DNA from 2 places in the Brevibacillus sp. DP1.3A genome. Region 1 is predicted to be linked to the other one. Evidence: a T-box and tRNA genes for the amino acid it is inferred to sense, from the RefSeq annotation. Region 1 holds a T-box; the other holds one or more tRNA genes.

Evidence for each region. The T-box of region 1 lies ahead of thrS (threonine--tRNA ligase). A T-box ahead of a tRNA ligase gene usually reads a tRNA of that ligase, here a tRNA-Thr.
Region 2: it encodes a tRNA-Thr, which carries the amino acid that the T-box ahead of thrS (threonine--tRNA ligase) is inferred to sense. The anticodon was not compared.

What each region holds. Positions count from the first base shown of each region.
Region 1 is NZ_CP085876.1:4,988,039-5,004,642, reverse strand. Features, by position in the region: gene eis (GNAT family N-acetyltransferase) at 1-1,165, shown strand, start outside; gene HP399_RS22900 (hypothetical protein) at 1,256-1,429, shown strand; gene HP399_RS22895 (PilZ domain-containing protein) at 1,507-1,983, shown strand; gene HP399_RS22890 (DUF2087 domain-containing protein) at 2,100-3,242, shown strand; gene HP399_RS22885 (hypothetical protein) at 3,239-3,556, opposite strand; gene gerQ (spore coat protein GerQ) at 3,683-4,135, opposite strand; gene HP399_RS22875 (cell wall hydrolase) at 4,168-4,590, opposite strand; gene HP399_RS22870 (MerR family transcriptional regulator) at 4,758-5,174, shown strand; gene HP399_RS22865 (class I adenylate-forming enzyme family protein) at 5,171-6,742, shown strand; gene HP399_RS22860 (acyl-CoA dehydrogenase family protein) at 6,739-8,550, shown strand; gene HP399_RS22855 (YqaA family protein) at 8,603-9,169, opposite strand; gene HP399_RS22850 (hypothetical protein) at 9,413-9,637, shown strand; gene mqnC (cyclic dehypoxanthinyl futalosine synthase) at 9,783-10,889, shown strand; gene ytxC (putative sporulation protein YtxC) at 11,073-11,993, shown strand; T-box leader at 12,019-12,254, shown strand; gene thrS (threonine--tRNA ligase) at 12,315-14,228, shown strand; gene HP399_RS22830 (methyl-accepting chemotaxis protein) at 14,363-16,417, shown strand; gene moaA (GTP 3',8-cyclase MoaA) at 16,588-16,604, shown strand, end outside.
Region 2 is NZ_CP085876.1:3,925,032-3,941,635, forward strand. Features, by position in the region: gene HP399_RS17675 (branched-chain amino acid ABC transporter permease) at 1-433, opposite strand, end outside; gene HP399_RS17680 (branched-chain amino acid ABC transporter permease) at 441-1,301, opposite strand; gene HP399_RS17685 (ABC transporter ATP-binding protein) at 1,329-2,030, opposite strand; gene HP399_RS17690 (ABC transporter ATP-binding protein) at 2,014-2,784, opposite strand; gene HP399_RS17695 (substrate-binding domain-containing protein) at 2,797-3,966, opposite strand; gene HP399_RS17700 (3-oxoacyl-ACP synthase) at 4,034-5,080, opposite strand; gene HP399_RS17705 (MaoC family dehydratase) at 5,077-5,493, opposite strand; gene HP399_RS17710 (o-succinylbenzoate--CoA ligase) at 5,504-7,030, opposite strand; gene HP399_RS17715 (TetR/AcrR family transcriptional regulator) at 7,064-7,669, opposite strand; gene HP399_RS17720 (C40 family peptidase) at 7,875-8,771, opposite strand; gene HP399_RS17725 (fumarylacetoacetate hydrolase family protein) at 9,073-9,699, opposite strand; gene HP399_RS17730 (hypothetical protein) at 9,759-10,304, opposite strand; gene HP399_RS17735 (VanW family protein) at 10,438-11,067, opposite strand; gene HP399_RS17740 (NAD(P)/FAD-dependent oxidoreductase) at 11,227-12,273, opposite strand; tRNA gene HP399_RS17745 (tRNA-Leu) at 12,454-12,540, opposite strand; tRNA gene HP399_RS17750 (tRNA-Thr) at 12,548-12,623, opposite strand; tRNA gene HP399_RS17755 (tRNA-Asp) at 12,667-12,743, opposite strand; gene HP399_RS17760 (C40 family peptidase) at 12,921-13,829, shown strand; gene HP399_RS17765 (hypothetical protein) at 13,907-14,152, opposite strand; gene HP399_RS17770 (M3 family oligoendopeptidase) at 14,470-16,257, opposite strand; gene HP399_RS17775 (M20 family metallopeptidase) at 16,401-16,604, opposite strand, start outside.

The DNA.
Region 1 (16,604 bases):
GGGTGCAGAGAGCAGACAGCGATTTGCCGAACGCGTAAGGGAGACGATCGAAAACGACCCACATGTCAGCTACCACGGATGCTACCGTGATGGAAGACTAGCGGGTATAATGAAATGGTACGATTTTCCTATGAATGTTCACGGTACACCGCTTTTGACTGGCGGTATTGGGATGGTCGCCGTAGACCTTTTGCATAAAAAGGAAAAAGTGGCCATGACGATGCTGCAAGGTTTTCTTTCCAGCTATCGGGAGCGGGGAATCTCGCTGGTCTCTCTCTATCCGTTTCGTGTTGATTTTTACAAGCAAATGGGTTTTGGAATAGGGACCAAGGTTCACCAATACAAGTTCAAGCCGTCCAGCCTGCCGTTTGTAGGCAAGGACAAAATCGTCTATATAGGAAAAGAGGACAAAGAAGAACTGTCTGCTTGCTATCACCGAATCGCCCGTCAAACACATGGCATGATCAAGCGAACAGATCGAGAGTGGGATAGACTCCTCGATGGTCCTGAAATGATTACCGTCGGCTACAAAAAGGAAGGGAGGCTAAGCGGCTATCTCGTTTTCCAGTTCCAGAGCGCCCATGAAAAAAACAAACTCTTCAACAACATAGAAGTAAGAGAGCTTCAGTATGAGAGCCGCGAAGCACTTGCACAACTGCTCTCTTTCCTGCGTAGCCAGGCCGATCAGATTCAACGGATCGAATTTACGACGCATGACGAAGATTTTCACTTGTTGCTATCTGATCCAGGCAATGGAACGGATTCGATATTGTGGAGCATTTATCATGAGAGCCATGTATCTGGAGTCGGTTTGATGTATCGGATCATTGATGTGCCGGGATTTTTCCGTCAGTTGTCCCACCACCGTTTTGGTTCGGAAACGGTAAATGTAAAGCTGACGATCCGCGATTCGTTCCTGCCTGAGAATGAAGGAACATGGGTCATCAAGTTTGTCGATGGACGTCCGGAATTAGGAGAGGCAGTGGAGCCTGACGTTTCGGTACAGCTAGATATTTCGAATTTTTCTTCGCTCGTGATGGGGGTAGTAACTGCCCAAAAACTGTATCAATACGGCCAATTGGAGCTGGATGCTCCAGAAAAGCTTCTGATTTTGGATAGGCTGTTCGCTGTTCCTGAGAAGCCGCGAAGTGTGACTACCTTCTAGAAAAGAAGAATTGTCACGTTTTTGATACATTTGGTTATCTTATGTTGCTTCCTCCCATATGTTGTTAGTAAACGGGAGGAGGTAGGTTTTATGATCTTTCTTACACTGGTTATCTTTTTTGCGTTTCTTTTGATTGTTTGGGTGGTCGTTAGACTCCTCTTCCGACTGGAAAAGCATGATTCCATCACACATGATGAGAGAGAATTATGGAATCGCTTTCAGGTGAAAGAGCAGGAGATCAAATACCGAAAGCCCAAAAAATAAAAAGAAAGGCGCCAAGGTGACAGGCGCTCTTTCTTTTGCGTCTTACCCACTATGAGAAGAGAAAGAAGGAGAAAACAATGCCAGGTAGATCAGAGGGGCATCAACGTGAATTTTTTCGCTTACGTCTAGAATACGCCCTCTGTGCAGACATGACTATTGTGCTGGTCAAAGGGAAAACCATGGAGATTGGGAGCACGCAGGTATTGATCGAGGATATCGGGGCAGGTGGACTTCGTTTTCTCTCTCATCTCAAAATGCCGGCAAATGACCAGCTCGTTCTGCAGTTTGCGACGGAATTGTGCGGACAGGCTCTGAAAATGTACGGACACGTAGTCCGCACGATTCCGTGGGAAACGGACTATTACGAATACGCTGTACGGTTTACTATGGAAGAGGAACAACATCTGGAGATTAATCGCTTGGTAAACCGATTGGCGATCCGCTATCGGCAGAATCGGACAGCAACAGAAGGACGTTTCTTTAAAGGTGATCGTCTGGCATTTTTAAAAGAGTTGGCTCAAGCAAGTCTTGCGATGCGAGCCAGTGAAGCATAGACAAAAACGCTTTCTGTTGTGTGAATACACAACAGAGGGCTTTTTTGTTTGACATAAAACAAACACGGTGATAAGTTATCTATAATAAATCAAACGAATAAAGGTTGTGTTTATATATGAGTCTTCATGAAGCATTCTGGAGCGCTTCCCTTCAAGAGTGGAAGCAAGGTTACATCGAACAAGACGAACATTTTATGTGTTTGCTCTGTGGGGAACAGGTGGAGAAAGGAATTATTTATCCAGTGGAGGGTGTCCTGTATGAAGCGTCCCGCTTTATGCGCCATCATATCGAGGCTACGCACGGTTCTGTCTTTACTCACCTGAGCCAGTTGGATAAACGATTGACGGGCTTGTCTGATCATCAGGTTAATTTGCTTCGCCTCTTTTACCAGGGCAAGACAGATACTGAGGTTCAAAATGAAATGGGGATCGGCAGTGCATCGACGATCCGTAATCACCGCTTTGCACTCAAGGAAAAAGAACGTCAGGCCAAGGTGTTCCTGGTCATGATGGAGTTACTGCATGAAGCGGATAAAAATCAATCGTCCAACGATGCCAAATCAAGCAAGCAAAAGAATACCTCGAAAGATGGCGATGCCGCAGAGTATGCCGCGATCGTAAAGAAATTCTTGCCGAATGGACTATCAGGTCGATTAGAACGATTCCCGCGCAAGCACAAGCATAAACTCATTCTCCTCGAAGAGATTTCTAAAAAATTTGAGCTCGATCGTTTCTACACCGAGCGGGAAGTGAATGAGATTTTGGAAGGTCTCTACGATGATTATGTGACCTTGCGGAGATATTTAGTCGATGTTGGTTTGATGGATAGACAGGCGGACGGGAGTCAATATTGGCGGATCGCTGTGGAAAATGAAGGAGAGGAACGGGGAGCGCAACAGATGAATCGCAAGCAAGAGCTCAAACAGATGTACAAGGAAGTAGAAACCGATGCAGGCGTTTATCAAATTAAGAACAAGCAAAATGACAAAGTGTTCATCGCGAGCACGAATAACCTAAAAACGATCAACGGTAGGAAGTTCATGCTTCAGCATGGCTCGCATCCTAATCGTGAGCTGCAAAAAGACTGGGATAAATACGGTTCGGACGCTTTTGAAATCGAAGTACTAGAAAAGGTTGAGAAGAAAGACCATCCGTATTTTGATGGAAAGGATGCACTGGAAAAACTCGAAGATAAATGGATGAAAAAGCTGGCGCCATATGGTGATCGAGGCTATCACGTGCAAAAAGATCCATCCTAGTCTCGTCTATCATCCAGCATGCGGAAGCGCTCCAAGTGATCCCACAGACCTTCCTTTTGCAAGATCTGGATTTGTTTTTCGCCAAGTAAATCAAAATGTGGGAAGGGTGCACGGTTATGGATGTAGACAGGATCGAGCCCGTTGGCAAGGCACCAGTCTGTCAGTAACGAATAATTGGCACAGCCTACTTTTGTAACGGTTTTGATTCCGGGAAACCGGGGGTCCAGCCAATAGTGAGTGAGAAATGCCAATTCGCCTCGACTAACGGCTTGCTTCCAACGGTTCAGTTCGTCTCGTGTAATCCCAAATGCCACTCTTCCTCATCCTTTGCAAAGCGGTCGTGTTTCTCACTCATTAATAGCATGGAATGGTATAAACGTCAAAAAGACAGTTCTCCCCCGGGGATAGCCGACGGAAACTGTCTTTTTGTGCTTGGTTGCTTACCGAACTCCTGTTGGAAGCTGAGGCGGAATGTAATTTAACTCTTCGTCCGCGGTGATGTAATCGGTGTTGACCATGAGGAGCAAATAGCGTTTGCCGGTTTGCGGATCGCTGATAATGATGTGGTCGCGGCCAGCTGTTTCGAGGACGCCACGGAAAATTTTGGCGTTCCATTGGCTGTTGTTTTCAAACGTTTGGTACACCGTAATGACCTTGCCTCGATTCAGGCGAAGGATGTTTTCGATGTACGATTCTTCCATCACTTGCCCAGGAGTAATGGGCATTCCAGGAATCAAGGATCCGCTTGGCTGCATCGGAACCAGTTGAGGTTGCTGCTGCTGAATCATCTGCTGCTGTTGCTGAGGTATGCCGTATGGAAACTGTGCGGATGGGTACATGTCGTATCCGTATTGTTGTTGAGGGTAACCAGTGTAAGGCATTTGTTGACTCATGATGAACTCGCTCCTTTATCTATCTAATTCTTTTAATAGACGCGTGGGCAATCTGCTGGTGTTGGAACGAAGAAGCAGTGTGCCTTATAGCGACCGGAGTTTTGTTGATCCCACCAAGTAGGAGGACAGTTTCCGGCAGGACGGTAGAACCACAATGCGTTGCTCGCGGGGCGGGTTTTCTCTCCATTGACTGCGCGCTGTGCCAGTCTTCTGTCTTTTTCCCTGGCCCGTTGATAGAAATACGGCTTCTGGATCGCTTCGAATCCTCCCGGAGATTGATAGACCATGTCACGCATGCTGCGAATGTTTTTGAAGTCAAGGCAGTTACCTAAAATCCGATTTACCCCAACGTTGCCAACCATCAACATACCCAACTCACCTTCACCCTCAGCCTCGGCCCGAATCAGTCTGGCAAGCATATCGACATCACTGGAGTTCGCTTTGATGACGGCCATTGCTTCACCTCCTTCCACAAAAATCACAATAACAATATATGGGCGAATAATAGATTGGTGATTGGCCCGATAAATTTTCATCAAGTTGACGTTTACGTAAACGGCAGTTACAATCATTTTATTCGGTAAATTGTGAATTTTATAAATGTAAGTAAGGGGCGCTGGACATGAGCAGAGAAGGAATACAGAAGGAAGAATCGTGGACCATCTCTGATCTTGCTCAACAATTAGATGTCAGCACCAGAACGATTCGGTACTACGAAGAGCTCGGCTTGATTTTTCCCAGTCGGACAGAGAAGGGAAGCAGGCACTATAACCGCAAGGACCGTGCCAGGCTGCGACTCATTCTGCGAGGGAAGCGATTCGGATTTTCGTTGGATCAGATTCGCGAAATGATTGAGCTGTTCGACGAGGACCGTTCAGGTCGTGCGCAGCTTATGCGAACGATTGAGTACGGCAACCAAAAGCTGGCTGAGATCGACGAGAAAATCATGGAACTCCGACAACTGAGAGAAGACATTCTCGTCTACAAGCAAAACTTTGAACAAAAATTGCTTGAAGAAAATGAGGAGGAGAAACGATGAACGTATCAGCTCTGCTCACAGCAAACGGAAGGAAATACCCTGACAAGTCCGCGCTGATTGCAGGAGATGTAGAGATCAGCTTTTCACAGTGGGACACACGCTCTACTCAGTGGGCTTGCCATTTGCAAGAGCTTGGCATCGAGCAAGGGGATCGGGTTGTCATGCTGATGCCCAATTGCCCGGAGTTTGCCATTTTTTACGTCGCCGTCATTCGTAGTGGTGCCCTCGTCGTACCGATCAATGCGCGCTCAACCCAAGAAGAAGTACGACATATATGTGAACATGCCGGTGCAAAGGCACTTCTTGTTCATGATGCCCTCGTACCTATCGTGAATGAGTGGGTCCTTCAAACGCCACAGCTTGTGGCAATCAAAACAGGTGTGAGTCAAGGGAATTGGCATGGAATCGCTGACTGGGATGCCAATGACGTGTCTTTTGATAAAATGAAGGCGCTTTCTTCGCAGCCTTATTTGGCGAACATGAACGAAGATAGCGAGGTCAGCATCCTGTATACTTCTGGTACGACTGGACGCCCTAAAGGGGTGCTTTATACACATAGAAGCTTATTGACTGTCGCGAAAATGATGTCGATTGAACTGACGATGACTCATCATTCGCGAATTTTGCATTTGATGCCACTGAGTCATTCGGCTCCCCTCCATCTCTTTTTCATTGCAGGGCTTATGCTTGGCGCCACCCAGGTAATGGCCTTGACCTTCTCGCCGCAGCTTCTTTTGGATTTGGTGCAGCAGCATCGGATTACGCATTTCTTCGGAGCGCCAGTGGCGTATTTGCTGACGATGAAGCATCCCGAGTTTACGGCGTACGATTTGTCTTCCATCGAACATTGGATGTATGGCGGGGCTCCTCTGTCCAAAGAGATGGCTTCGGTTATGGAAGGGGCTTATGGACGCAATAAACTGGCGTGCGTCTACGGGTTGACGGAGGCAGGGCCGACCGGAATGTGTCTTCTGCATCGAGAGCATCCGGACAAAATCGGCAGTATAGGCAATCGAGGTGTATTGTTCGCCGAAATGGAGGTTGTAAACGAGCGAGGAGAGCGATGCGCCAGTGGCGAAGCGGGCGAAATTCGCTTGCGCGGAGAAGGGACAATGAAAGGATACTACAACGATCCAGTGGCTACAGCAGAAACCATACGCGATGGTTGGGTGTACACTGGTGATATTGCACGCGTGGATGAGGATGGATTTCTGTGGATGATTGATCGCAAAAAAGACGTGATGATTACAGGCGGGGTAAACGTCTACCCTAAGGAAATCGAGCAGTTGTTGGAGCGTCATCCGTCGATTGGCGAGGTAGCTGTTGTAGGTTTGCCACATCCTGAGTGGGGTGAGACGGTTACGGCCTATGTGGTTCTGAAACCAGGAGTTGATACCAATCGAGAGTGGCTAGAGGAAATCCAAGGCTTTTTGCGTGGTCATCTCGCCGATTACAAGCTCCCGCGACAGGTGAATATCGTTCCTGCGCTGCCGCGGAACACGAGCGGAAAAGTCCTGAAGCATGTATTGCGTGATGTCAGTTCCCAAAAGGAAGTGGAACTACGATGAGTGATTTGCAAACGAGCATCGATCAGCGAACATACAGCGACAACATCCCGCACCCGCGTACGCCACAGGCGCAAAACTTTTTCAAAGCAGATCCCAACCTCGATTATTTGCTGGAACGTTATCTCCCTGCTTCCATGCATGAATGGGCCAGACAGCAGTTGAGCTGGTTAGGTACGCAAGTGGCAGGACCCATCGATGAGCGTGCCGCCTATACAGACAGAGAAGGAAAGCCGAGATTGCGCAAGTACAATCGACTGGGCGAGGACATTTCTGAGATCATTACCAATGAAGGCTATAAGGAAACAATAGCAGAAGTTTACGGAGCAGGCATCGTCAGCTACTTGTATCAAGACATTCCTGAGTTGGGCAGAAAAGCGCCGTATAGCTATTCCTTTTTCATGGGCTATCTCGTGAGTCAGTCTGAGCCGGGCTTCTATTGCCCTGTCACCTTGTCGATGTCAGCTGCTTATTTAATTGACCGCTATGGCAGCGAAGAACAAAAGGAGCAGTACCTGACAGGACTGACCTCTCGTGATCGCACTCGCCTGTATGAAGGGGCTACTTGGCTGACGGAGAGACAGGGTGGTTCGGATGTCGGTGCGAATTTGACTGTAGCAGAGCCAGTAACAGGTCGGCCTGGTGTGTACCGATTGACAGGAGAAAAGTTTTTTGCGAGCAATGCTGGAGCATTTGTTGCGACTGTTTTGGCGAGAATCGATGAGGAGAAACCGGGGACAAAAGGGCTCGGACTGTTTTTGGTGCCTTGGATAAAGCCTGACAACGAACGCAATCACATCCAGGTCCGCCGCCTGAAAGATAAGCTGGGCGTCAACGCCGTACCATCTGCGGAGATACTGTTGAACGGAGCAGAGGGCTATTTGATCGGGGAGCCTCAGAACGGCTTCAAGTACATGGCAGAAGCCCTGAATCTGTCTCGCATTTGCAACGCGATTGCTTCGATCGGGATCATGCGTCGAGCTTTTTACGAAGCGAGGTATTACGCCGAGCAACGTCGTGCATTCGGGAATCCAATCGATCAGTACCCGATGGTAAAAGAAATGCTGGTGAGCCTCTTAATGGATACGGAGGTCAGCACGGGTGCGGTGTTTGATATGATTGCTGTTTATGATCGCTTGCAGTCTCATTCAGCGAGCAAAGAGGATAACGCGCTTGCTCGCCTGCTGATTCCTTTGCTGAAATATCGTACAGGGGAAGAGGCTGTCGAATCGACTCATACCGCAATTGAAATTCATGGCGGTAACGGTTATATCGAGGAATACGTAACACCGCGTCTGTTGCGTGATGCGCAAGTTTTGACCGTATGGGAAGGCACCTCGAATATACTCGCACTCGATATTTTGCGTGTGATGCAAAAAGAAAACAGCCACGAAGCGTTTAGCAGATTGCTTCGGGAGCGCATAGCTGGCTGGAAGCATGCCTTTTCACAGACGTACGCCGAGTTGATTCGGACAGAACTGGCCATCCTAGAGGAAAATATCGCCTATCTCATGCAACAGACCCACGATTATGTAACGTACAAATTAAAAACGCTCGCGGACCATATGGTAGATTTGTACACCTTATCATGCATCGTCAGTGAAGCAGAGGATCAGGTGACGCGTGAGGGAAATGCCCGCAAATACATTTTGGCAAAGCTGTATGCCGAAAAGCATTTCCATTCACAAGAAAAGCGGGGGATTCAAGCCGATTCTTTGCTGGATGTACAGTTCTTTACCCAACTGGTGGAATATCAGTTTGTCAGCGTTGAAGATTGGGCCCAACAGTCCGCTATTGTTCAGACCCGATAAATCAAAATGCGCCTTAGACCACTTATTGAGGTGGCGAAGGCGCTTTTGATTTTTACGCATACCGCTTGCGGCGCATACTCCAAATAAACCAGATCGCAGCAACCACTGTTGCGATCGCCAGCAGCGTGATCTCAAAGTATTCATCGATCAGAACCTTTGCGTGTTTTCCGTACAAATAAAACAAGGTGCCAATCAAATAAAACTTCAATCCCCGCCCGATGATCGCATAAAACATCAGCTTGGTCAGCGAGTAATTGAATACGCCAGAGAGCACAGTGAAAACCTTGAAAGGAATGGGGGTAAAAGCTCCGATCAGTACGGCAGCATCCCCGTTTTTTGCGAATTTTTCCGTCGCTACAATCACCCATTTTTCAGGGAGAATCTTGTGCAAAAGTGGTTTTCCCAGCCATCTCCCCAACAAAAATCCGATGGGGGCGCCGAGGACGGAAGCAGTAAAGGCTACTGTTGCAAACTGAATCGCTGAGCCTGGATCGAGCAGACTCATCGCAATTTGCATAAAAAACGGAGGAATCGGACTAATAAATGAGTCCAAAAATGCCATGGCAACAAGTCCCCACATCCCATATTGCATGAATAGCTGTGTGATATGTTCGAGCATGAGCATCTCCTTAGAAGGTTTTTTCTATTGTAGCTATCCTATGCCAGTTTGTCCAAAGAAAGACCACAACTGAAGTTAGATGTCGAGTGGGAATCGCTGGGCCAGTAAAATGGTTATTAGCGTGGTCCAATGAGTGTATCCTAGGTCGAATATTGGTAGTGAAGTCCTTGTTTTTTCATTGACGCTAGGAAAGATTATCCACTAAAATGTAGGGAAACAGGACAAACATCATGGGAGGAACCAATGAAAACATTGGGTTCGGGAAAAGTCGTTTTCTATGCGCCAAACGGGACTAACTTGCAATTGTCTGGGGAAATTGACGTTCGTGGTGATCGGGTAGCCATAACAGAAATCATCTATTTTAATGGCCAACCAAACGGAGCACGCGAAACGAATTTGCCACTCGCGCAAACCGTGATTTACTGGGAGCCAGAAGTATACGAACAGATCGGATATGAAGAACAATAAGAATCATTGCGATTCCAAGCCCTGTCTCTTGCAGGGTTTTTTCGCGTATGGAGCGAATCTGCCAGCACCTCGGGCTATAGCCGATGTCCTGGTATTGTGTTATGATGTGGGATGGAATTTACGTATGGTACAAGGAGTGATCCTTATGATCGATTCTATATTGGAACGTGCTCTCGCAGGTGAACGACTGGGTCTCGAAGACGGTCTGGCTTTGTTTGCGAGCAATGAAATCGAAAAGATCGGACATTACGCCAATCTGGTCATGCAAAAGCATCATCCAGAACCGATTGCGACTTTTGTCATCAGTCGCAACGTCAATTACACGAACGTATGTGACACGTATTGCCGTTTTTGTGCCTTTTACCGTCGCCCGGGCTCTTCTGAAGGATACGTTCTCCCCAAAGAAACGATTTTCCAAAAAATTCAGGAGACCGTGGACGTTGGCGGTACAGAAATCTTGATGCAAGGCGGTACCAATCCGGATCTGAAACTGGATTATTATACTGACCTCTTGCGTGAGATCAAGCAGCGCTTCCCGCATATTACGATGCACTCTCTGTCTGTAGCGGAAGTGATGAAAATCGCGGAAGTTTCCAACATGTCTGTCGAGGAAGTGCTGAAAGAGCTGAAGGCAGCGGGTCTCGATTCCTTGCCGGGAGCGGGTGGCGAAATCCTCGATGATCGTACACGTCAGAAGATTTCCCGCTTGAAGGGTTCTTGGACTGAATGGATTGATACTCAAAAAGCCGCACACCGTGCAGGCTTGCCAGGTACAGCTACCATGGTAATTGGTTTTGGGGAAGAGATGGAAGAGCGTGTACTGTCCCTTCTGCGAATTCGTGATGCACAAGATGAGACAGGCGGCTTCAAAGCGTTTATCGTCTGGACCTTCCAGCCGGACAACACCAACATGAAGGCTGTCAACAATACGCCAGAGGAATACTTGAAAACACTGGCAATCAGCCGCCTTATGCTGGATAATATCAAAAACTTCCAATCCTCCTGGGTGACGATGGGCCCGCATTACGGTCAGCTTTCTCTCTCTTATGGAGCGAACGATTTCGGTCAAACGATGATGGAAGAAAACGTTGTTTCCGCAGCGGCATGTACGTACAAGGTAAACACGAACCAAATTTTGGAGCTCATTCGCGGCGCAGGCAAAATCCCTGCACAGCGCAACACACAGTATGACATTCTGCGCGTTTTCAAAGACGGCGAGATGGCAGAACGTGATTTTGTCATGCAAAACTAATAAACCAAAAAAACGCTTCTCTGCCCCACCTCCTAACAAAGGGAAATCGGCAGGGGAGCGTTTTTTGGTTATTTAATCAGGAACTTTTTACCTGCAACCTTCCCTGAGTTTCCAACCGTTTAAAAGTATATCGCTCCTGACGGGACATATACTGTAACTACAATGGCGGTTGGGGGGATGGTTATGCAGACGTTTCGCGTATTGCTGGAGAATGTCCCTGAGCATTGTGACACGTATCGGGCTATCGTAAATGAGATGACGGAGCGGGTCAACACTGCACCGGTGCGCATTACATACAGGGAGCAAGAAGAGAATGGATACCTCTTGTTCTACTTTCAAAGCTGGTGTGAGACTGAGTATGACGCGCAGACCATCGAGTGGGCGAGAGCCTTCGTTGCTCTTACATTAGCCGAATGGGTCATTCAGGTGAAGGAACCGAAAATTATGGAAGAAATGGCCGCTGACTTACTCGCTGCCGAACAGATGGAGACAGAGTGGGCAGAGATTTTTCCTTATATTCAACGTATGTGCCAAGAAGTCGAGCTTGATGGCAGGGAACTGTTAACGGCTACAACACGCAAGGCAAACGTATATCGCAACGTTTTCACCTATTTGGAGTGGGAGAGAACAATCAACGTCTTGGGCTTCGTCCGGTTTCGACTACAGGAACATTGGAACGAGCTATTCGAACTCGTGGAAACTGGCATTGATGAATATCTGGAAGACAAGCAATACCAAGAGTTTGTCGAGTTGTTGCGCTATTTCATTGCTGTACAGGAAACCAAGCAGGAAGTCGTTCATGTCGTTCCTAGTGTGGACAAACCTTTCCATCTTTATGATAAAAAAGGGGATCGGCTTTGGCTTGAACAGTTGGATACCGTTCTGAACATGGACGAACAAAAATGCAGGGACGAGGATTATTTGGTCAGTGCTTTGGTTACACTGGCTCCTGAGAGTATCGTGCTCCATATGGCTTCCGAAAAGCCTGGGCTTGCACAGACGATCCGCAGTATTTTTGACAGTCGGCTCGTTACTTGCCACTCTTGTTCGCTTTGTCTATCCGAGCGACGTGTACTTGACGGGAATAATCCCTCTAAACTATAATAGCAACAACAACTTTACAGCGCTTATAAATACGATGAGAAGGACACGGACAATAGTTAGGACGCTCTAGAGAGGCGGGTCACAGGCTGGAAGCTCGCTGCGAACTGTTATTGATCTACCACCTTCGAGTAGCTACCGGGAACGAAGCGTAGGCTTTTACTATCGGTATGCCGGTTAAATACCGTTACATGGAATGAGGAGTCTGTTTTTGTGAACAGACTTGAAGTAGGGTGGTACCGCGAGAACACACTCGTCCCTTTTTGGGGATGAGTGTTTTTTTATTTTCTCAACCAAACAAGATACAGGAAGGAAGAATCCACAGTGGCACAAATTCATGTTACTTTCCCAGATGGAGCCGTTCGTCAATACGACGCTGGGATTACTATCGAAGACATCGCAGGCTCCATTAGCTCTAGCCTGAAGAAAAAGGCAGTAGCTGGTAAAAAAGACGGCAAGGTTGTCGATCTGTACACAGAACTCACAGATGACGCAGCGATTGAAATCGTTACCCTCGATTCTGCCGACGGGTTGGAAGTATACCGCCACAGTACAGCTCACTTGCTCGCTCAAGCGGTAAAACGCATTTACGGCGCTGAAGTGAAGTTCGGAATCGGTCCTGTGATCGAAGATGGCTTCTACTACGACATGGATATTCCAGTTTCCCTTTCCCCAGAGGATTTGGGCAAAATCGAAGCAGAAATGGAAAAAATCGTGAAGGAAGACCTGCCGATTCGCCGCAAAGTCGTAAGCCGCGAAGAAGCAACTGCGATTTTCCAAGAACTGAACGATCACCTGAAGCTGGAACTGATTCGCGACCTGCCAGAGGATGCGACTATCACGATGTATGAGCAAGGCGAATTTTTCGACCTCTGTCGTGGTCCGCACTTGCCGTCCACTGGCTTCATCAAAGCATTCAAGCTGATGAGCGTGGCAGGTGCATACTGGCGCGGAAAAGCAGAAAACCAAGTTCTGCAACGCGTATACGGTACAGCTTGGCCGAAAAAAGCAGACATGGATGAATATCTGCACTTCATCGAAGAAGCGAAAAAGCGCGATCACCGCAAATTGGGTAAAGAACTGGGACTGTTCATGTTCTCCGAGGAAGCACCAGGTATGCCGTTCTACCTGCCAAAAGGCTTCACTGTTCGCAACGAGCTGGAGCAATTCTCCCGCCGTCTGCAACAATTGGCACAATACACAGAAGTGCGCTCTCCGTTCCTCATGAACGAGCGTCTCTGGAAAGAATCTGGTCACTGGGATCATTACAAAGAGAACATGTACTTCTCTGAAGTAGACAACGCGACTTATGCCTTGAAACCAATGAACTGCCCAGGTCACATGCTGATCTATAAAAACGAGATGCATTCCTACCGCGACCTGCCGATCCGTTACTCCGAGTTCGGGCAAGTTCACCGCCATGAGTACTCCGGGGCATTGAATGGAATGCTGCGGGTGCGTACCTTCTGCCAGGATGACGCGCACGTATTTGTTCGTCCTGATCAGATCGCGAGCGAAATCAAAGGCATGATCACTTTGATTGATAGCATCTACAAGGTATTTGGCTTCGAATACAGTGTGGCTCTGTCCACTCGTCCGGAAGATTCCATGGGCTCTGATGAGCTATGGGAAGCAGCAGAAAGCTCTCTGAAAACAGTGTTGGATGAGCTCGGTATGGCCTATGAAATCAAAGACGGAGACGGTGCGTTCTACGGACCGAAGATCGACTTCCAAATTACCGACGCTCTGAAACGCCGTCACCAATGTGGAACGATCCAGCTGGACTTCCAAATGCCTGAGAAATTCGACCTGACTTATGTCGGTCAAGACAACGAGAAGCATCGTCCAGTTGTTTTGCACCGTGCGATGTACGGCTCCATGGAGCGCTTCATTGGTATCCTGATCGAGCACTACGCTGGTGCATTCCCGATTTGGCTGACTCCGATCCAAGCACGCATCATGAACATCAGCGAAGTGCATATGCCATATGCAGAACAAGTAAGAGAAAAACTGCAACAAGCTGGCATTCGCGTAGAGCTGGATGGCCGCAATGAGAAGATCGGCTACAAAATCCGTGAAGCACAAGTTGAAAAAATCCCGTACATGCTGGTCATCGGTGAAAAAGAGGTGGCTGACGGTACACTGTCCGTCCGCAAACGCGGAGTGGGCGATGAAGGCGCGATGACAGTGGATGCGTTTGTAGAAAAAATCCGCGCTGAAATCAATGAAATGAAGTAAAAGCGTATAGAAGTAGAGCCGCCCTGAAGTTTTGGGCGGCTTTTTTCATTATACGTTTACTTGGAAAAAAGAACGGGAAAAGGATGTAGGGTAATTGTTCTTATGGACATCAAGAAGAACTGCGGGGGATACGTATGCGGGTAAGCATCAAGCAAAGACTGATAGCAGCATTTCTTGCCATTATTTTAATCCCGATTGGAGTGATTAGCTCATTTGTATATGTCAGTATGGAGGAGCGAATCCAGACTTATTTTATTGAATCCTCGACAAAAGAAGTGGCTCAAGTAGACAACGCGATTAACTTGTATTTCGACTCGATTCGTGAAAACGTAAACCTGATAGCAGGCAGTCCCTTATTAAAAAGTGCAGATAACACTATCACGACGTATATGGACAAACCAACCAAAACCAAGCATACCCCACTGCAAAATGGCGGGGTAGAGGCGGCCATTTTTAAAGATTTCCTACGATTTGTCGATTCTCATCCGAATACTGCATTTATTTATTTAGCGACAAAATACGGAGGATACATACAGTGGCCGACAGATGATGTCATTCCGAATTACGATCCGCGTACAAGGGATTGGTACAAAACCCCAATGGAGAATCCCGGAAAAGTGATCACGACAGATCCGTATCTCTATTTGGGCGACAACAGTATCGTGATCAGTAACGTGACGATGCTAAAGGATGACAAGGGTGAACCACTGGGCGTCGTTGGACTGGATGTGAATTTAAAAGGGCTAACCGACATTTTGAAAGAAATTAAGATTGGGAAAACGGGTTATCTCATGCTGGTTGGCAAAGACGGAACGATTTTGGCTAATCCGAAGAACCCCGAGCTCAATTCGAAAAAACTGAAAGATACGCAAATTCCTGAATTGGCTGCTATCGCAGAGAATACCCCCAGCAGCTTTGCGGTCACGATGAACGATACCGAGTATTTGGCGAACGTCTTTACTTCAGACAAAACTGGCTGGAAATATATTTCGTTTATTGAAAAAGCTGAGCTCTCTGCTGAAGCCCATCAAATCGGTTTCATCATCGGGATGTTAAGTATTTTGTTTGCCTTACTAGCGGTTGTCGCTTCCGTTCTTTTCTCGCACAAATTCACCAAGCCATTGCTTGCCATCGTTGACCAGATTGCCCAGATCGGACGTGGTGACTTTACTGCTGAATTGCCCAAAAACCTTTTGGAAAGAAAAGATGAAATCGGCATGCTTGGTCAGAGCATTCAGGTGATGCAAGTATCCATCCAAGGACTCATTCGGGAAGTCCAAAAAGCGGTTAACACCCTCTCTACTTCGTCAGACAACATATCGGTTCGCTTGGCAGACAATGTAGATACTACGAACAAGATATCTACTACCATACAGGAGGTAGCGAGCGGGGCGCAAAATCAGCTCAGAGGTACGGAAGAATCCGCAAGAGCGATGGAAGAAATGTCAATCGGCATCCAGCGTGTGGCGGAAACAACCTCCATCATCTCGGAAGCATCTACATGTACGGCGGATGAAGCGCAGCTAGGAAACCAGTCCATCCAAAAAGCTATCCAGCAAATGGACTCCGTCCGTGACTCTGTGGAACATTCCGTATCCGTAGTCAAGCAATTGGGTGAGCGATCCAAAGAAATTGTGCAAATCATTGATGTGATTACGGGAATTGCTTCCCAAACGAATCTGCTTGCTCTCAATGCAGCCATCGAAGCTGCCCGTGCGGGAGAGCATGGACGAGGTTTTGCTGTCGTAGCAGATGAAGTGAGAAAACTCGCTGAACAATCTGATGAGTCTGCTCGGCAAATCGCCAACCTCATTCAGGAGATCCAAGCAGATACGACCATGGCGGTCACCGCGATGGATTCAGTCAATCAAGATGTTCAGGATGGATTGTCTACTGTACTGGAGTCAGGAGAAGCCTTCCAACGCATCTTACAAGAAATTCAACAGATAACCGATCAAATTCAGGAGGTATCTGCTGTCTCTGAACAGATGTCCGCTGGATCGGAACAAGTAGCAGCATCTGTGGACGAGACTGCTCAAATTGCAAGGATTTCAGCGCACAATGCTGAAAATCTGGCTGCTTCCTCCAAAGGACAATTGGCCACTATGGAAGAGTTTTCCGCTTCATTTGAATCCTTGAATCATATGGCTCGTGAACTGGAAAGAATGATCAGTAAATTTAAGATATAAGAATGCATAACGGAAAGAGTACGAATGTCGGGAGGTATTCGTACTCTTTTTTTGCAAAGTGGTCCCATTTATGACACAATGTGCGGTTTACGTTTGAAAATTTGGCTATTTCGATTTATGATAATAGACTGGTACTAAGTCGAAATGCGATAAAAGGAGAGTGAACATCTATGCCAGAAAAAGTGCT
Region 2 (16,604 bases), 1.1 Mb from region 1:
AGCCATCCCCACCCATCGTCAACGATCGCCATTTTTCCGCCAATACGAATAGCAGCTGGGAAATCGCCAAGGTCAGCATCGCATAAAAATGACTTTTCAATCGCAAGGACAGCATCCCGATCAAATAACTAAGAATACCAGAGAGCACGATGGCAACAAGTACGCCAAGCAAGAAATAACTGATCGTCGCGTCAAAGTTTTTCAGGAATAAAGACACGGAGTACGCACCTATTCCGAAAAACATACAGTGCCCGAACGAGACGATCCCCGTATAGCCAAGCAACAAATCAAAGCTCATCGCAAAAATCGCAAAGATAAAAATTTGGGTGAACAAGATGTACATGCTTCGCGAGTCTGAAAGAAACGGCAAAACCGCCAAGGCTAGAAAGACAAACACAATAAATCGATGGTTCAACAATCCAGATGTAGTCAACGCATGATCACCCCTTCGCTCCAAACAGGCCGGATGGTTTGATAAGCAGCACTGCCAGCATTAGCAGCATGTTCACTGCCAGTGAAAGCTCTGGAACGAAGTAAGCCATGAACGAGCCAAGCACCCCTACTAAAACCGCCGCTATCATAGAGCCTTGAACGCTTCCCATCCCACCAACAATGACGACGATGAATGCCAGAATCGCATACTGCATACCCATTTCCGCAAAAATGACCCCAGAATATGGTGCCAGCAGACTTCCTCCGAGCGCAGCCATGCCTGCTCCCAGCAAAAAGACGAATGTAAACACTTGTTTAATATTGATGCCAAGTGCCTGCACCATTTCCTTATCGATCACACCCGCTCGGACGATCAAGCCTAGTCTGGTTTTGGTTAACAACAGGTGCAACCCGACGTACACAACGATTCCCACTGCGATGACAAACAAGCGATAGGTGATCAGTATGATGTCGCCAAGCTCGATGCTTCCTTGCAAATAATCCGGTAATACTGCCCGAATAGGGTTAGGGCTCCAAAATACCTTGAGCAATTCACTTATCACGAGCATCCCGCCCAATGTCACGAGCAGTTGCTGGATATGATCACCGTACACGGGGCGGATCAGCACGCGCTCCAACACAAAACCGAGCAGCATCCCGATGACGACAGCACCTACAATGGCCAGAAGAAAGCTATCCGTCAATCCGAAAAGCCATACACCAGCAAAGGCTCCCCAGGCAAACAATCCACCATGGGCAAAGTTCAACACACTCATTAAGCCAAAGATCAGCGTGAGCCCGGAAGCGAGCAAGAAAATGAGTATGCCTGTCGCCAGTCCATTTACAAGCAAATTAATCGCGACATCCATTTCATCCTCCCCCTCCCTGTTATACGCTCAGGCAATGCCCAAATATTTTTGTCGCGTATCTGCATCATCCTTCAACTCCTGCATCGCGCCACCGCGGACAATTTTCCCTTCATCCATCAAGTAGTACTGCTCGCCGATCATGCTCGCCATCATAAAGTTTTGCTCGACTAAAAGCACGGTCGTTTTCTGCTTCATCGATTGGATGTGGAACATGAGCTTTTCAACCATGATGGGCGCCAGTCCCTTGCTCGGCTCGTCAATTAACAAGAGTCCGTTGCTGTTCACATAAGCTCGAGCAATGGCCAGCATTTGCTTTTGACCTCCACTTAAGTGCCCACTTTTCTTTTTCCAGTAATGACGCAGGTCAGGGAATAGATCCAGCATCCACGCGAGCTTTTCTTTTTGTTCGTCGTCATTTTTTTGCATGGCGAGCCGGAACGTCTCTTCTAACGTAAAATCATGAAAAATCCCTTGATTCTCGGGGACATAGCCAATCCCCTTACGCGCGATGGAATAGGTCGGCAGATGTCCGATTTCTTCTCCTAGATAGCGAATTTGGCCATGACGGATCGGAGCAAGCCCCATGATGGAACGAAGCGTCGTTGTTTTGCCCGCTCCGTTTCGACCAAACAAAACAGTAATACTGCCGGCTTGCACGGATAGCGAGACACCCTGCAAGATGTGAAACTGGTCGAGGTACGTTTCAATCTGATCAAGTTGCAGCATCATGCTTATACAACCCTCCCAAGTAGGCAGACTGCACCTGTTCATTTCGCATCATGTCGACCGGTGTCCCCTCAGCCAATAGCTCTCCATGAAACAGAACGACCATGTGATCGGAGAGTGATTTGACCATGTCCATCTTGTGTTCGATGAGGATGATCGTGCACGAATTGCTTTCCTTAATCGATTCGATCACCTTCAATACAGCTGGGACTTCCTCCAACGAAATCCCCGCCGTCGGTTCGTCGAGTAATAGAACATCTGGACGCAGTCCAAGGAGCATGGCTAGCTCCAGCTTTCGTTTCTCCCCGTGCGCCAGTAGGCTCGCAAGCACATTCGCCTTTTTCTCGAGCAATACCAGATGCAGCAATCGCTCAACTTCCTCTGCCTGTCGCATCTGATCTGCCTGGGAAATCCATAAACGAAACCGAACTCCCTGTGCCGCTTGCACTGCCAATCGAATATTTTCCCGCACCGTTAGCTTGGGAAATAAGTTTGTCAATTGAAACGATCGACCAATACCCAATCTCGTTCGTGCTGCTGGGGGCAAGTGTGTAATATCTTGCCCCTTGTACTTGATCGTTCCTTGCGATGGAGTAAGCTGCCCGCTCAACAAGTTAAACAGCGTCGTCTTTCCGGCTCCATTCGGTCCGATGATCGAAGTAAATCGCTGCTTCGGTATGCGTAGCGATACCTTGTTTATGACCGTTTGCTCCCCGAATGCTACGCTGAGGTCAACCGTTTCCAACAAGTAACTCATCACACACCTCCTCTACTTCTGGTTCCTGACAGGTGGTGCTGTCTCTTCCATCTTCATCTCCCGGACGAGTACAGGCACAGGATGATCGACTCCGTCTTTTTTCTCCAGCTTGATCGCGTACAACGTTTGCAGTGCCTGATGGTCCTCCGCCCGGAACTGCATCTGGCCCTTCGGCGTATCAAAGGTCATGCCTTCCATCGCAGCAATCAACTTCTCCGAATCTGTATCGGCGTTCGTCTTTTTCACTGCTTCCACAATCGCTACGGCTGCCGTCATCCCGCCTGCCGTAAATAAATCTGGGATCTCGCCATTAAAACGCTTTTTGTGCTCATCGATGAGCCAGTCGTTCATTTTCGTTTTCGGGAGCGAATGGTAATACACCGAGAAACCTTCCATTCCGATCATTGCCTCCATCGTTTTCAAGGCAGCGATATCAGGTGCTCCCGTAGATACCTTGATCCCTTTTTGCTGAACCTGCATATCTTGAAGCTGTTTCCAAGGGGAGTTGGAGCCTGCCCACGTGATGAAAACATATTCGGGTTTGGCGCTAATGATTTTTTGGATGTTGGCTGTAAAATCAGTCGTGTTCGTGTCCACATATTGTTCTTCGATAATGACTGCCCCTAATTTTTCAGCCGCGGTCTTAAAGGCTTCGATTCCTTCTCGACCGTAGGCGCTGTCTTGAGCCATCGTCGCGATCTTCGTTCCTTTGGAAGCAATCGCCGCAGCGCCAGCAACTGCGTCCTGCGAAGAATTTCGACCCGTGCGGAAAATGTACTTGTTCCAGTTTTTCCCGGTGATACTATCTGCTACAGCCGGTTCTACGACCATGATTTTTTTGTACTCTTCTGCCAGGGGAAGGACAGCCAGCGTATCGCCTGAACTCGAAGAGCCTACGAGAAAATCTACCTTGTCGGTCTCCAGGAGCTTCGTCGCTTTTTGGACGGCAACATCCGGCTTCGTCTCCGTATCCTCCACGACGAACTCGATCTTTTTGCCAGCGATCTCTCGCTTGCCCTCTGTTGCATAATCGAGTCCGAGCTCAAAACCTCGCGCCGTCTGCTTTCCGTAGCTCTCCAATGGCCCCGTGAGCGAAGCGAGTACGCCTACCTTGACCGTATTACCACCACCAGATGAAGCGCTTTCATTTTGGCTGCAACCAACAACAAGCACAACAGACATCGCTAGCGGGAGCAACATTTTCCATCCTCTTTTTTTCACACCCGTTCCTCCTTAAGAGTCAAAATGTTCATTGCGATTCGGCTAACCATTCCAGTACAGTTGCAGCCCACGTATATCCTGTTCCAGCACTGACAGCTACGACAATATCCCCTGGGGCAAGACGTCCCTCTTGCTGTGCGACATGAAGTCCAATACACGGATCAAGTGCAGACAAATGCCCATAATGATCGAGATAGACGGCCTGCTCCTCGGTAAGTTGCAATCGTTCCAACAGCTCTAAGAACATCGAACGCTTTGTGTGCAAAGGAAGTAGCAGCTTCAAATCGCGTAAGGAACGATTGCTTTTTGCCAATGCCTGCTCTACCACATGGACAAAGTTCGGTATCGAGATGGGATCAAGTCGTTCTTTCATATCGCTCGGATTCGGCACATCGATGTAGTGGAGTCTGTTTTCCACCGTTTCATGACTAGGTTGTTGCTTAGAGCCGCCTGCGGGAACCCTTATATCATCGTGAAAAGAACCATCGGTAATCACACAACTGTGGAGAATTCTGCTCTTTGTAGCACCACGCTTTACGAGAGCCGCTGTGCCCCCATCTGCAAAATTAAACATGAAGCGCGAGCGAGGATTGTCGTAATCGACGATTTGTGATTCTTTACAGCCAGCAACCAGCAAGATGTTTTCAATGGATGCATCTGCCGTCAGCATATCTTTGGCAACCTTCAAGGCGATTGGAAAGCATGAGCTGACGTTCATCATCTCGAAACCGTATGCGTTTGTCGCTTTTAGTTCGTATGTAATCTTCGGTGCGCTGGACCATACATAGTAATCTTTGTGCGGACTACCGAAGTAAATAATCACGTCAATCTCAGATGGATCGATCACCGAGTCGGTCAGCTGTTGGGCAGCGAGCACAGCGAGGTCTGATGCATGAAGGGTGTCATCTGCGACATGCTTTTGGTATAGACCGAATTTTTCGATAATGACCCGCGTGGGGATTCCCGTCTTTTCAGCCAATCGCTCAGCTGTTTCTACTCCCTCCGGAAAAAATACAGATGTCGCTTCCACTCCGATGGTCTGCTCGTGGATCGTATTCGCTGCAAAATGATTCATACTTTCGCTCCTTCCTTCGGTACGAGCATCGTCGCTGTTCCAGTCAGAACTACTTTTCCATGCTGATTCGTGCATTCCGTAAGCAATCGGATTATGCCCCGCTCTTCCTGATATTCCAGCACAGTGGCGGTCGCAGTGATCGTATCTCCGATCAATACCGGAGCCGTAAACTGAATGGTCTGGTCTTTGTAAATGGAACCGATGCCAGGTAGCTGCATCCCGAGCAATCTGGAAAACATGCTCGCCGTCAACAGTCCATGTGAGATACGCTGGCCGAATCGCGTGTCTTTTGCGTACTGTTGGTCGATGTGCACTGGATTGTAATCCCCACTCATTCCCGCAAATAGGACGATATCTGTTTCCGTAATCGTTCTGCTAAAAGATGCTTGCTCCCCTATTGCAAATCTCGCCATACGAATCACCTCATTGCGTAATGGAATCGCTCTTCAATCTGGTCAATGCTTGTTTGATGATTTTCCCGGTTGCATTGCGTGGCAGCTCGGTTAAAAACACGAATGACTTCGGAATTTTATACTTCGCCAGTCTTTGCTCACAGTGCGCTCTGATGTGTGCTTCGGTGATGACGACACCTGATTTGGCCACGATAAACGCCTTCGCGACCTCTCCCCATTTTTCATCGGGTACACCGACGACTGCGGCTTCTTGAACGTCATCTAGCTCGCCGATGACCTGTTCCAGCTCTAGCGGATAAATGTTCTCCCCGCCTGAGATAATCATGTCTTTGCGCCTGCCTACGATATAGGCGAACCCTTCTTCATCAAAACATGCCAAATCCCCTGTGTATAGCCACCCATCCCGGATGGTCTTAGCTGTTTCTTCTGGTCTGTTCCAGTATTCCTTCATCACATTTGGACCTTTGACGAGCAGTTCTCCGATTTCGCCCTGCCCCACGACTTTTCCGTCATCCGAGATCAGGCGGACTTCACAAAACATAACGGGCTTGCCGATTGAGCCAGCTTTTCTTTTTGCATCTTCCTTCGCAATCATAAACACGGTGGGGGATGTTTCTGTCAGGCCGTATCCTTGTCCAAAAGGGAGGCCTCGCTCCTGAAATTGCTGGATGAGTTCCATGGGGCATGGAGCGCCGCCGTTGTAAAACCAACGGACGGAATCGAATGATGTGGTAGCAAATAAGGGACTTTGACGAATGGCTTCATGGATGGCAGGCACACCCATCACGATGGTGACTCGATGTGTTTCAATTAATTGAATCGCTTTATCAGCGTCGAACTTCCCGGCGACAACGACGCGTCCGCCAGCAAGCCATGTAGGGAAGGCAAACAGTCCGATTCCCCCGATATGAAAGAGTGGCAATAAAACGATCGAGCAGTCTTCTGAGGTGAGATCAAGCGCGGCTACATTGTGTACGGCGTTCCAAAACATATTTTCTTGGGTGAGCACTGCTCCCTTAGGCTTTCCTGTCGTTCCTGATGTATAGCAAATGATGTATGGATCATCTCCACTGCCGTCATCTGCCTCGGTCCTACTGTGCTGGGATGACTCATTCGGGCCATCCTGGCTCCACGGGAGTTCTCCCGGTTCCAGCCATATCATGTGCGCAACACTGGCTTTCGCCTTAATCAATTCAATGGTGGCACCAAACTCGGGCTGGGCAAATAACACGCGGATACCACTATCCTTAAACTGATAGTCTAATTCGGCAGGGGTCAAACGGATATTAAAGGGGACGGCAATCGCACCGAGTTTGGCGATGGCAAACAACAGAAGCACATACTCCAAACTATTTTGGGACAAAATGCCGATCCTGTCCCCCTTTTTGACCTGTAGCTCATGTCGTAAATAGTTGGCAAGACGTTGGATCTGTTCATTCATTTGCTGATACGTAAGTGATTGATCGTTGGCAATCACTGCGATCCGCGTCGGAGTGATTCGGGCTCGCTTTTCAATCCAATAAGCAATTCCGTTCATGAACTCTACTCCTTTGCCTATAAAATGGATCGGTTACGGCTTGGCAGCAATCCCTTTCATAATCATCGACATAGCTGTTTCTAACACCTCTTCCGGTACGTCTTCATTTTCCCAGTAAACCCAACGCATCCCGATGAATTGTCCGATCGACATGAGACAATAAGCCAGCGTCTCATGATCCATCTCTCGAAACGCACCTTCGTTCATGGCGTTCTTCAGACTTCGTACGTACCCCGCTGCCAGTTTGGCGTAATACCAGCGATACAGCTCCTGGTCGACGAGCGCAGCCTGTTGAATAATGCTGTACATGTTGCGATGATGTTTGATCCAACGAAAAAAGGCCAGAAATCCTAGGCGCAAATTCTCTTCTTGCGTGGTTGCTGCCATGATCGCTTCTTTGATCGTCGAACGAAGCTCTCTGCTCAGCTGCCTGATCAATTCATCATAAATCGCTTTCTTCGACTCGAAATAATTGTAAAACGTTCCTTGGGATACCTGTGCATGCTGTGTGATCAAGACGATGGACGCATCATAATAGCCTAGCTCACCAAACACATGCTCTGCGGCATCCAGTATTTTTTTGCGGGTTTCCTGTCCTTTCTTGGTTAAAACAGGGGTAGGCAGACTATTTTCTGACACCTGAATCACCTCTCAGTTTTTATTATATGTATAATTCTAAATATTACAACATATTTCTTGTTGTTCATTTTCAGCGAACGGAGAACGGCATGATTCCCTTTGCCATATTGGCAGAAATTGACGCGAAACGATCTGTGAGAACAAGCGTCATATATAGTACAAAAGCTCCCATGCGAATGCACGAGAGCTGAAATGGATTTGATGCTTAAATGACGCGCTTGATTTGAACTGTGCGCTTTTCCCAATTCGTTCCATCGTACTTGGAATAAGTCACACCAGGACTACCGTAAGTGTGCAGGATTTTCCCATCCCCTGCATAAATAGCTACGTGTGTAATCCGATCAGAAGAACTGGTTACCGATGCCTTCATGAAGATCAGATCACCTTTTTGCAGATTGCTCTTGGAAACAGATTTCCCCACAGTAGATTGCTGGCGGGAATCGCGCGGCAATGTAATGCCCGCTTCTTTAAACACGCGCTGTGTAAAGGAAGAGCAGTCGAATGTATTGGTCGTACTGCTGCTTGAGCCGTATTTGTATTTTGTGCCCATATACTTTTCACCATTTTTAATGACCTGATCGGCAGTTTTGCTTACAGGCTGTTCTGGCTTGCTAGGCGTATTCCCCGAGGAATCAATAACACGACGAGCCCCTACAAATTTGTCACTGTACTTCGAATATTTTTTTACAACTACCTCGTCTTCCCCTTTCGAAGAATAAACGAATTGATCACTGCCTATGTATATTCCCATAAAAGTTGGGCTGCCGCTTCCGCTAGAGGCGAAGAACACCAAATCTCCTGGCGCCACGCTTTTTTCGGATACTTTAGTCCCAGTCTTGTACAGGCTAGAGATTGTGCTCCCGATGGAAATCCCTACTTGTTTGTACGCATACGTAGCCAGCTCCGCTGATCCGAATTGCTTCGGTCCCTTTGCTTTGTACTCGTAATCCTTCCCGATCAAAGAAGTAGCAATATTTGCAACCTCTGACTGTTTTGAATCTTGTGTCTTAGCGGCCACTACTCCAGCTTGACCACCCATTAACAGGGACGTACTCAGCATGACTGCTACTGTTGACTTCATTACCCAATCTCGTTTCGTCACTTTCTTTTCCTCCTTGTCATGTTGTGGCACCCGTCTTGGGTACATGGACAGAATAGCGCAGGAGGAAACAGGAGGATAAGACCGTAAAATTTTCCAATGATGGAATTGGTAGCATGGGACTAGTCTGAAAACACGGTGTAACGTAGGTGGTTGCTACCTCTTAGTTCCATGGAACCATAAAAGTTACAAAACGGTATCAAAGGTGATTTTCGTCGCAAAAAACGGCTATATTGCTGGCCCGAACTCCAAACAAAAACCATCTTCTGCATGTTTCTGTCAGAAGATGGTTCTCCACTCGTACCTATTTCATTTTCGCCGTAAACTGCCCCCAGGTCTCTTCTCCCCAGTTGAGAGTGAGGACATCTCCATCCGTAACAGGTCCTACCCCCGCTGGCGTCCCCGTGTAAATGATATCCCCTTGTTCCAGGCCTAGATGTTCGGAAATATAGGCAATAATGGTTTCCAAATCAAAAATCAGATCACGGAGATTGCCGCGTTGCACTTGCTCTCCATTTTTCAGCAAGGAGAAATCGGTTTGGTGCAGCTCATGGATACCAGGAAAAGGATGAAAAGACGTCAAAATTGCTGAATTTTTAAACCCTTTTGCCAACAACCATGGATGCCCCGCTTTCTTCAGTTCACTCTGAACATCCCGCAAAGTAAAGTCGATCCCGAGTGCTATTTTGTCAATCATATCGTCAAGTGTAGCTCCAACCTCATACGGTCTCGCTATGTGAATCACAAGCTCTGCCTCATAATGGAGCTCTCCACGCGATGCCGGAAGCTCAATGGCCTCGCCATTTGCCATTGCAAGCGCATGTGTTGGTTTATCAAAGATCATTGGCTTGGTTGGCACATCGTTCCCCAACTCCGCAGCATGCAATCGATAGTTGCGACCGATACAGTAAACATTTTTGACTGACTCCATTTTGTCCTCTCCTTTGGTGGCTGTCTCTTTTTTTCACTATATCATGGCTGCACGGCGTATTACAGCTTGTCTTGTTCGCCCTCTTCCATGCAGTTACGATAGCCAGGCCAAAGACGGGCATTCCCTCTTGCTTCTACTTCAATCACGGTATCACAAATGGATTCCAACGCACTCTCCAGGTCCATCTCTTTCTCAGTGCTCCAGGAAAACTCGTAATGGAAAATCACTTGCTGCTCTGTCGCTTCGGAGAGGACAAACGCAAACTGCTGTTGTTGTTCCACGACATGCTTTCGGGCTTCAACCGTCGCTTCTACCGAGAACAAACCATCCCATTCAGCAACCATATATGTAGAAGTAACATCAATCCACAGGGAGGGAGTATCATTCCTCCGCCGAAAAATAACAGAGTCCTCCCGATAAAACCCGTAGCCAGAGGGCAGCGCACCTGAGAGCTTGAATGGGATTCCTACCGGCAAATCATGTGGCTTCAATGCGTGGACAAGCCTCCCAGGCAAAAGATAGTAACCATCCTGCTGGCGATCTAACCGTTCTCCCATGACGAGAACCTCTTGATTGTGTGAATCACCTGTCACCTGAACGAACATCACGGCACCTCCCTCTAAAACAGTATGGTCAGGAATGCATGACTCAAAACTAAATGACCATCCATTTTTTTCCTGACAAAATACCGAAAAAAACAGGGTTCATCCATAGGATGCCCCCTTTATTCCTTCTAAGCTACGCACGTATGATCGCAATCACAACATGTTCGTCATCGTATGATTTTGCTTTGATTTTCACAGGAAAATCATACAAGTTGGTAAATTTAAAATCCTTATAGCCATACGCTACTGTGGCATCTTGACCCATTGGCACGTATCCCACTGATTTGCTGTGGTTATGCCGTTCCATCATGATCATCCCCGCTTCAGCAGCTGCATTGTAAAGCGTGCTAGAAACTTGACAAATCCCGCCTCCATAGTCATCGACGAGTTGGCCGTTCTGAATAACCCCAGCCTTTTGCCACCCATCCTCCGGCAAATTCGAGTTTCCCACTATTTCATTGAAAGAAAACACCTGTTGCGGCTTGATTTTTTCATTATGAAGCTTGCTCAATGCTTGCTTGATGTTATGTTTACGCGCATCTGTGCTGTCTTTCATCGATGAGTAGTAAAAGCCGAGAACCTCCTCTTCCTTGAGGTCCATCTTCTCCACATACTTTTCCTGTTGCTTTTCCTGCAACTCGAGAGCAGGAGATAACGGATCCACTTGTAACGCCATTGCACGCTCAGGCGCGTAGTTCATACCGAGCGAGAACACGAGGACCACTGTCGCCATACTGATCGGCCAATGCCGAACTTTTTTCATTTCTACTTCCTCTCCCACATTTGTTGATCGGTTTACTGACGCGAAGTTCCCTATTTATATAGACGGTCATTGTTATTACACGTTGCCTCTAACAATGTAACGTATGGGAAAAGCGACAATCAACCTGCAAATGTTGGGCTTTTTGTCCTACATCAGGTTCTACTCGTCATCCTCATCGATAACCCCGAGGGCTTTGTTCTTTTCTTTAAAACGCTGGTTATGGGAAGAAACATAGGCCATCCGATCTGCTACCGGGTCTATGTGTAATTTGGCACTGTTTACGGCCACAGCAGCATCGGTGAATGCTCCCGCGATCAACGTAATCTTGCTGTCAAAGCTCGCAAAATCGCCTGCCGCAAAAATCCCTGGCATATTCGTTACCAGACGAGGACTAACAAACACGTTCCACTCATCCATATCCAAGCCCCACTCTTTAATCCCTGTGAAATCGGCCTTCAATCCGTGATTGACGATGATGGCGTCTACATCGATTTGCTCCGTCTCGTCCGTCTCCAGATGACGTATCGTCACTTTATCGATCGTTTCTTTGTCTGAGCTTTGCAATTGCGTGACCGCATATGGAGTGCGAACGATCGCAGATGACTCTTTCATGCGCTTCACATTCCGCTCATGTCCACCAAATACATCACGGCGATGCACGACAGTTACAGACTCTGCAATTTGCACCAGTTCGTTTGCCCAATCGACCGCGGAGTCCCCGCCCCCAGAGATGAGGACGTGCTTACCACGGAATGGCTCCAGTTCCTGCACTGTATAATAAAGATTTGTCACCTCGTAGCGCTCGGCTCCTTCGATCTCCAGCTTCGCCATTTTCAAAATACCCCGGCCCAAAGCCAATATGATCGTGCGGGTCCAATGCCGTCTCCCCGATTTTGCAACGAGTATGTACGTGCCGTCTTCTTGTGGCTCCAGTCCAATGATCGCCTCGCCCAGCACGATGGTGGGATCAAATGTCTTCGCTTGCTCCACCAGATTAGCAACCAACTTTTCACATAGTTGTGGTGGTACACCGCCAACATCCCAGATCATTTTTTCTGGATAGATCAACATTCGTCCACCGAGCTCTTCTTTCGCTTCTATGAGTTTCGTCTTCATATCGCGCATTCCGCTATAAAAGGCAGCGTACATCCCCGCAGGGCCACCGCCAATAATGGTTACATCAAACAGCTCCAACTGTTCTTCCACAACTACCCCTCCATTGTCTTGCTAGTTTGTTTATGAATCATCAAAAGTGATGATGAAAATGAGATTCATTATCACAATGTGATTGTAATGGAAAATGGAGGAGGATTCAACATTCAAGAAAAAATAAAAAGGCTCGTAATTAGCTTCATCAGCCAATTTACGAACCTGTTGTTTACGATATGGTGCGGTCGAGAGGACTTGAACCTCCACGGTGTTGCCACCACTAGAACCTGAATCTAGCGCGTCTGCCAATTCCGCCACGACCGCATAAAAATGGTGCCGGCAATAGGACTTGAACCCACAACCCCCTGATTACAAGTCAGGTGCTCTACCAATTGAGCTATACCGGCACATTGCGAGAAACTATGTAATTCGCACATTCTAAAGATAGAATGGCGGAGCTGACGGGACTCGAACCCGCGACCTCCGGTGTGACAGACCGGCGTGAACTCCAACTTCACCACAGCTCCATGTAGTTTTTGTCTCCATCTTGCGGCGACTTTTGTAATATAGCACGATTCTATCTCCTAATGCAATAGTTTTTGAAAAAATAGTGAAAGATTATTTTTTTCATAGATTTACCAACGAAAATCCGATAGAATTTTAGATAGATATGCAGATTTTAGTAGATTGGTGGAGACGATGACATGAAAAAGACTTCGAGGCTACTCACCTTCCTCGCCCTCTTCACTCTGCTGCCTACTGCTGCCCATGCATCCTCATCGGCATATGTGGTATCAGCAGGTGATACGCTGAGCAAGATCGCTCGCGAGCATCAAGTATCGGTGGATCAAATCATCCAATGGAACCAACTGAATGATGATAGATTGTCAATTGGACAAACTTTGTCTATTCATGGTGCAAACACTTCTGGCTCCATTGCGACTGACATTCCTTCCGATGTAGCTGTCAATCAGAATGATAACGCTACCACTGAGTCTAAAGAACTAACCGCCGGTGAAAAGGCCCGCGTCACTGGTGACGTGCTGAATGTGCGTAAAAAGCCTTCGACTGACGCAAAAGTGTTAGGCAAGCTAAGAATCGGTTCCGTTGTAGAAGTTGTAGAAACAGGTAGTGAATGGACGAAAATCGAATTCGAAGATCGTGAAGCATATGTTGCTACAGAGTTCCTAAGTCCAAACCTCACTTCTACCGTTTCGCTGCCTTCCGAGGTAAATGCAGAAGATCTGGGTCGTATGAAGGAAATTTTTGAGCCATTACTCAATACACCATACGTCTTAGGTGGAACTACTCCGAATGGCTTTGATTGTAGTGGCTTTACTTCATACGTTTTTGAACAGCTTGGGGTTACACTTCCGCGCACTTCTGAAGATCAATTCCGTGGCGGCCAAGAAGTATCACTGGATCAAGCACAGCCTGGTGACCTCTTGTTCTACGATGCGCTTGGAAAAGGACGCGTGTCCCACGTAGCGATCTATCTGGGTAATGGGGCAATCGTTCATGCGAATGGCGAAGATGTTCGCTATGGCAAAGTCGAATACATGCATAAGCTCTACCCGTTTTACGGAGTGAAGCGTTACGCTAATTTCCAGTAGGCTTTCCTACACATAAAAGCAAGCAAACAGCCCTATCTGCCTTTGCAGCAGTTCGAGGGCTGTTTGTTTTTCTGTGTTTAATGTATTTCGGTATTATGGGCCTGCTGCTGCTGTTGTTGTTGTTGCCCTCCGATTTCGATTTTGCCCAACGCTTGCTTCATTTTGTCGAGCTGAAGCTGATAATCACGAACGACTACGGTAAGAACACTGACAGACTCCTTGAAATCCGGCTCGCTGCTTACTCTGTCGATGGCTCTATGTAAATGCAGCATCTTGTTCTCCGTTTCCCGCAATAGGTCTAGTAACTGCAATCCGTTTACCACGTAATCACCTCATCTGTTTTTTCTTACTTTCTCCTTCCCCTCTGTTCCCTATGCGCACAAAAACGTTTTGCATGATGAATAAAAAACGTCCGCTAATGACATAGCGGACGTTCAGGCTGTCGAGAAACCCCCATCCTGAATTTCGCGGATTGGGCAGAAAAAATTTGACCTTCTAGAATCGCTTCTAAGGCGTTTTACGAGGGCGGGGAGACATATTTGTACCCCCTAAAATGGCACTAAAAGTCCCCTTTTTTGCGAAAGGGGACTTTCTCTACACTCTGAACGTCCGCTAATGACATAGCGGACGTTCTTCCTATTTAGTTCAGGCGTGCAGACGCGAGCTCAACGAATTTCTCGATATCTTTTGCAACCAAAGAGAGTGAATTCCGCCAGAAATCGACTGAGCGTACATCAACATCCATGATGGCTGCTACATCCGCAACGCTCATTTTGCCTGTAACAGATAAGAGCTTGTCGTACTGCTCAACAAAAGCTTCCCCGCGCTTGAGATACTCTGCGTACAAGCCTTTCGCGAACAAGAGCCCAAAAGCATACGGGAAGTTGTAGAAATTGTAATCCGCGCTATAATAGTGCGGTTTGCATACCCACATGTACGGGTGTAGAGCTGCCGGATCCAAACCATCTCCGTACGCGTCCTTTTGTGCTTGCAGCATCAGTTCGTTTAGAGTGGACACAGACAAGGCACCTTCTGTTCTGCGCTCAAATACAGCAGTCTCGAACAAGTAACGGCTATAAATATCGACGATCACCTGACTTGCTCCGCTAATATCATTTTCCAAAATCGCAAATGCTTCCTCGGAGGTCGCTTGTTCAAGCGCTGCATTGGCAATGATGGTTTCACACAAAATGGACGCGGTTTCGGCGATTGGCATCGGGTATTCGCTATTCAAGAATGCTTCGTTTACGAGACATTCTCCGTGATAGCCATGTCCCAATTCATGTGCCATTGTGCTCACATCGCTGTAGCTGCCTGTGTAGTTGGACATAATTCTGCTCTCCCCTACGATGTGCAGGTTGTAGCAGAATGCCCCCCCACGCTTGCCTTCACGAATCTCAGCATCAATCCACTGATCGTCATAAGCTCGTGCTGCATAGTTGGCGAGTTTTTCGCTAAAGCTACCAAAGTGCTTCACGATGAAGTCGCGGGATTCCTCATACGAGAAGCGCATGTCTGCCTCACCCACTGGCGCAAACAAATCATAAAACGGCAATTGAGCGCTCTCATGACCGAGCAGCTTCGCCTTTGTACGGAAGTATTGATGGAAGGATGGCAGGCTCTCACGCATCGCCTGAAGCATCGCTTCGAGCGTTTCGCGGTCCATGCGGGAGTCTTGCAACGTCTTATCCAGCGGCGATTCATAGCCTCTGAGCTTCGCTACGGTAATAACCTCGCCCTTAATTCCATTCAAGCTGGCAGCAGCAGCTTGATCGATTTTTTTGTAAGCGGCAAGTTCCGCCTCGTATGCCGTTTTGCGCAGCTGCGGATCTTTTTCATTCGCCATGTTCCGCACCACAGGCAATGGAAGCTGTTTGTGCTCGCCATCGACTGTAATGTCTACCAGTAATGTGGACGTCAGCATTTCATGGAGCTTTGTCCATGCATTTGACCCTGTATTTTTCATTTTTGCCAGGACGATTTCTTCTTTTTCGCTCAGCATGTATTTGCTCTTGTCTGACATTTCTGTCAACATAAAGCGATGTGTCTCTAACAGATCCGATTGGCTAATCAACTCGTCTAGGTTGCTCAACGTTCCTAGCCACTTTTGGAACTGCACGCCTGGTTCAACCAACTCAACTGCCTGATTCTGTACTTTTTCAATTGCGAGCAATGCTGCTTCATTCTTGGCATCAACGCTTGCAGTCAGCTCTCCGTAGGCGTACAAGCGGAACTGCGTTTGCAGAACGGAGGTCATCATCGTTATGTATGTCTCCATCTTCGCAACTGCATCTTCTGAAGATTGCAAGTTTTGAACTGCCCAGCCTTTGATCTCTTCCATTTCACGTACTAACTTCTCCCAATCTTGTTTCCATTCGGGCGCATCAAACGAGGAATACAAGACGTTCAAATTCCAGCGCATATTCATGGGCACGTGCCTCCTCTTCGCTTATGTAACAAACCTATTGTAAAAAAATTTAGATGGATTCTGCAAGTTTTTACTAAGAAAACTTCTTTTACGAGAAGAAAAAGACTCTGCCGCTAGCGTAAGCAGAGTTCTTTTGTAGGTGATTAGGCTCGCACTGGCTGCGTCAAAAACGTCAATGCAGATAAGGCAAAAAGCTGGGTGGATTCTACCAATTGGTCAATCGCTACGTACTCATCAGCATGATGAGGGATGTGGCGATCGCCGGCGCCTGTCGTCAAAATCGGAATGCCGGCTTTGTGCAGGAAGGTTCCATCTGTCGCACCTGGGACACCGTTATATACGGGTTC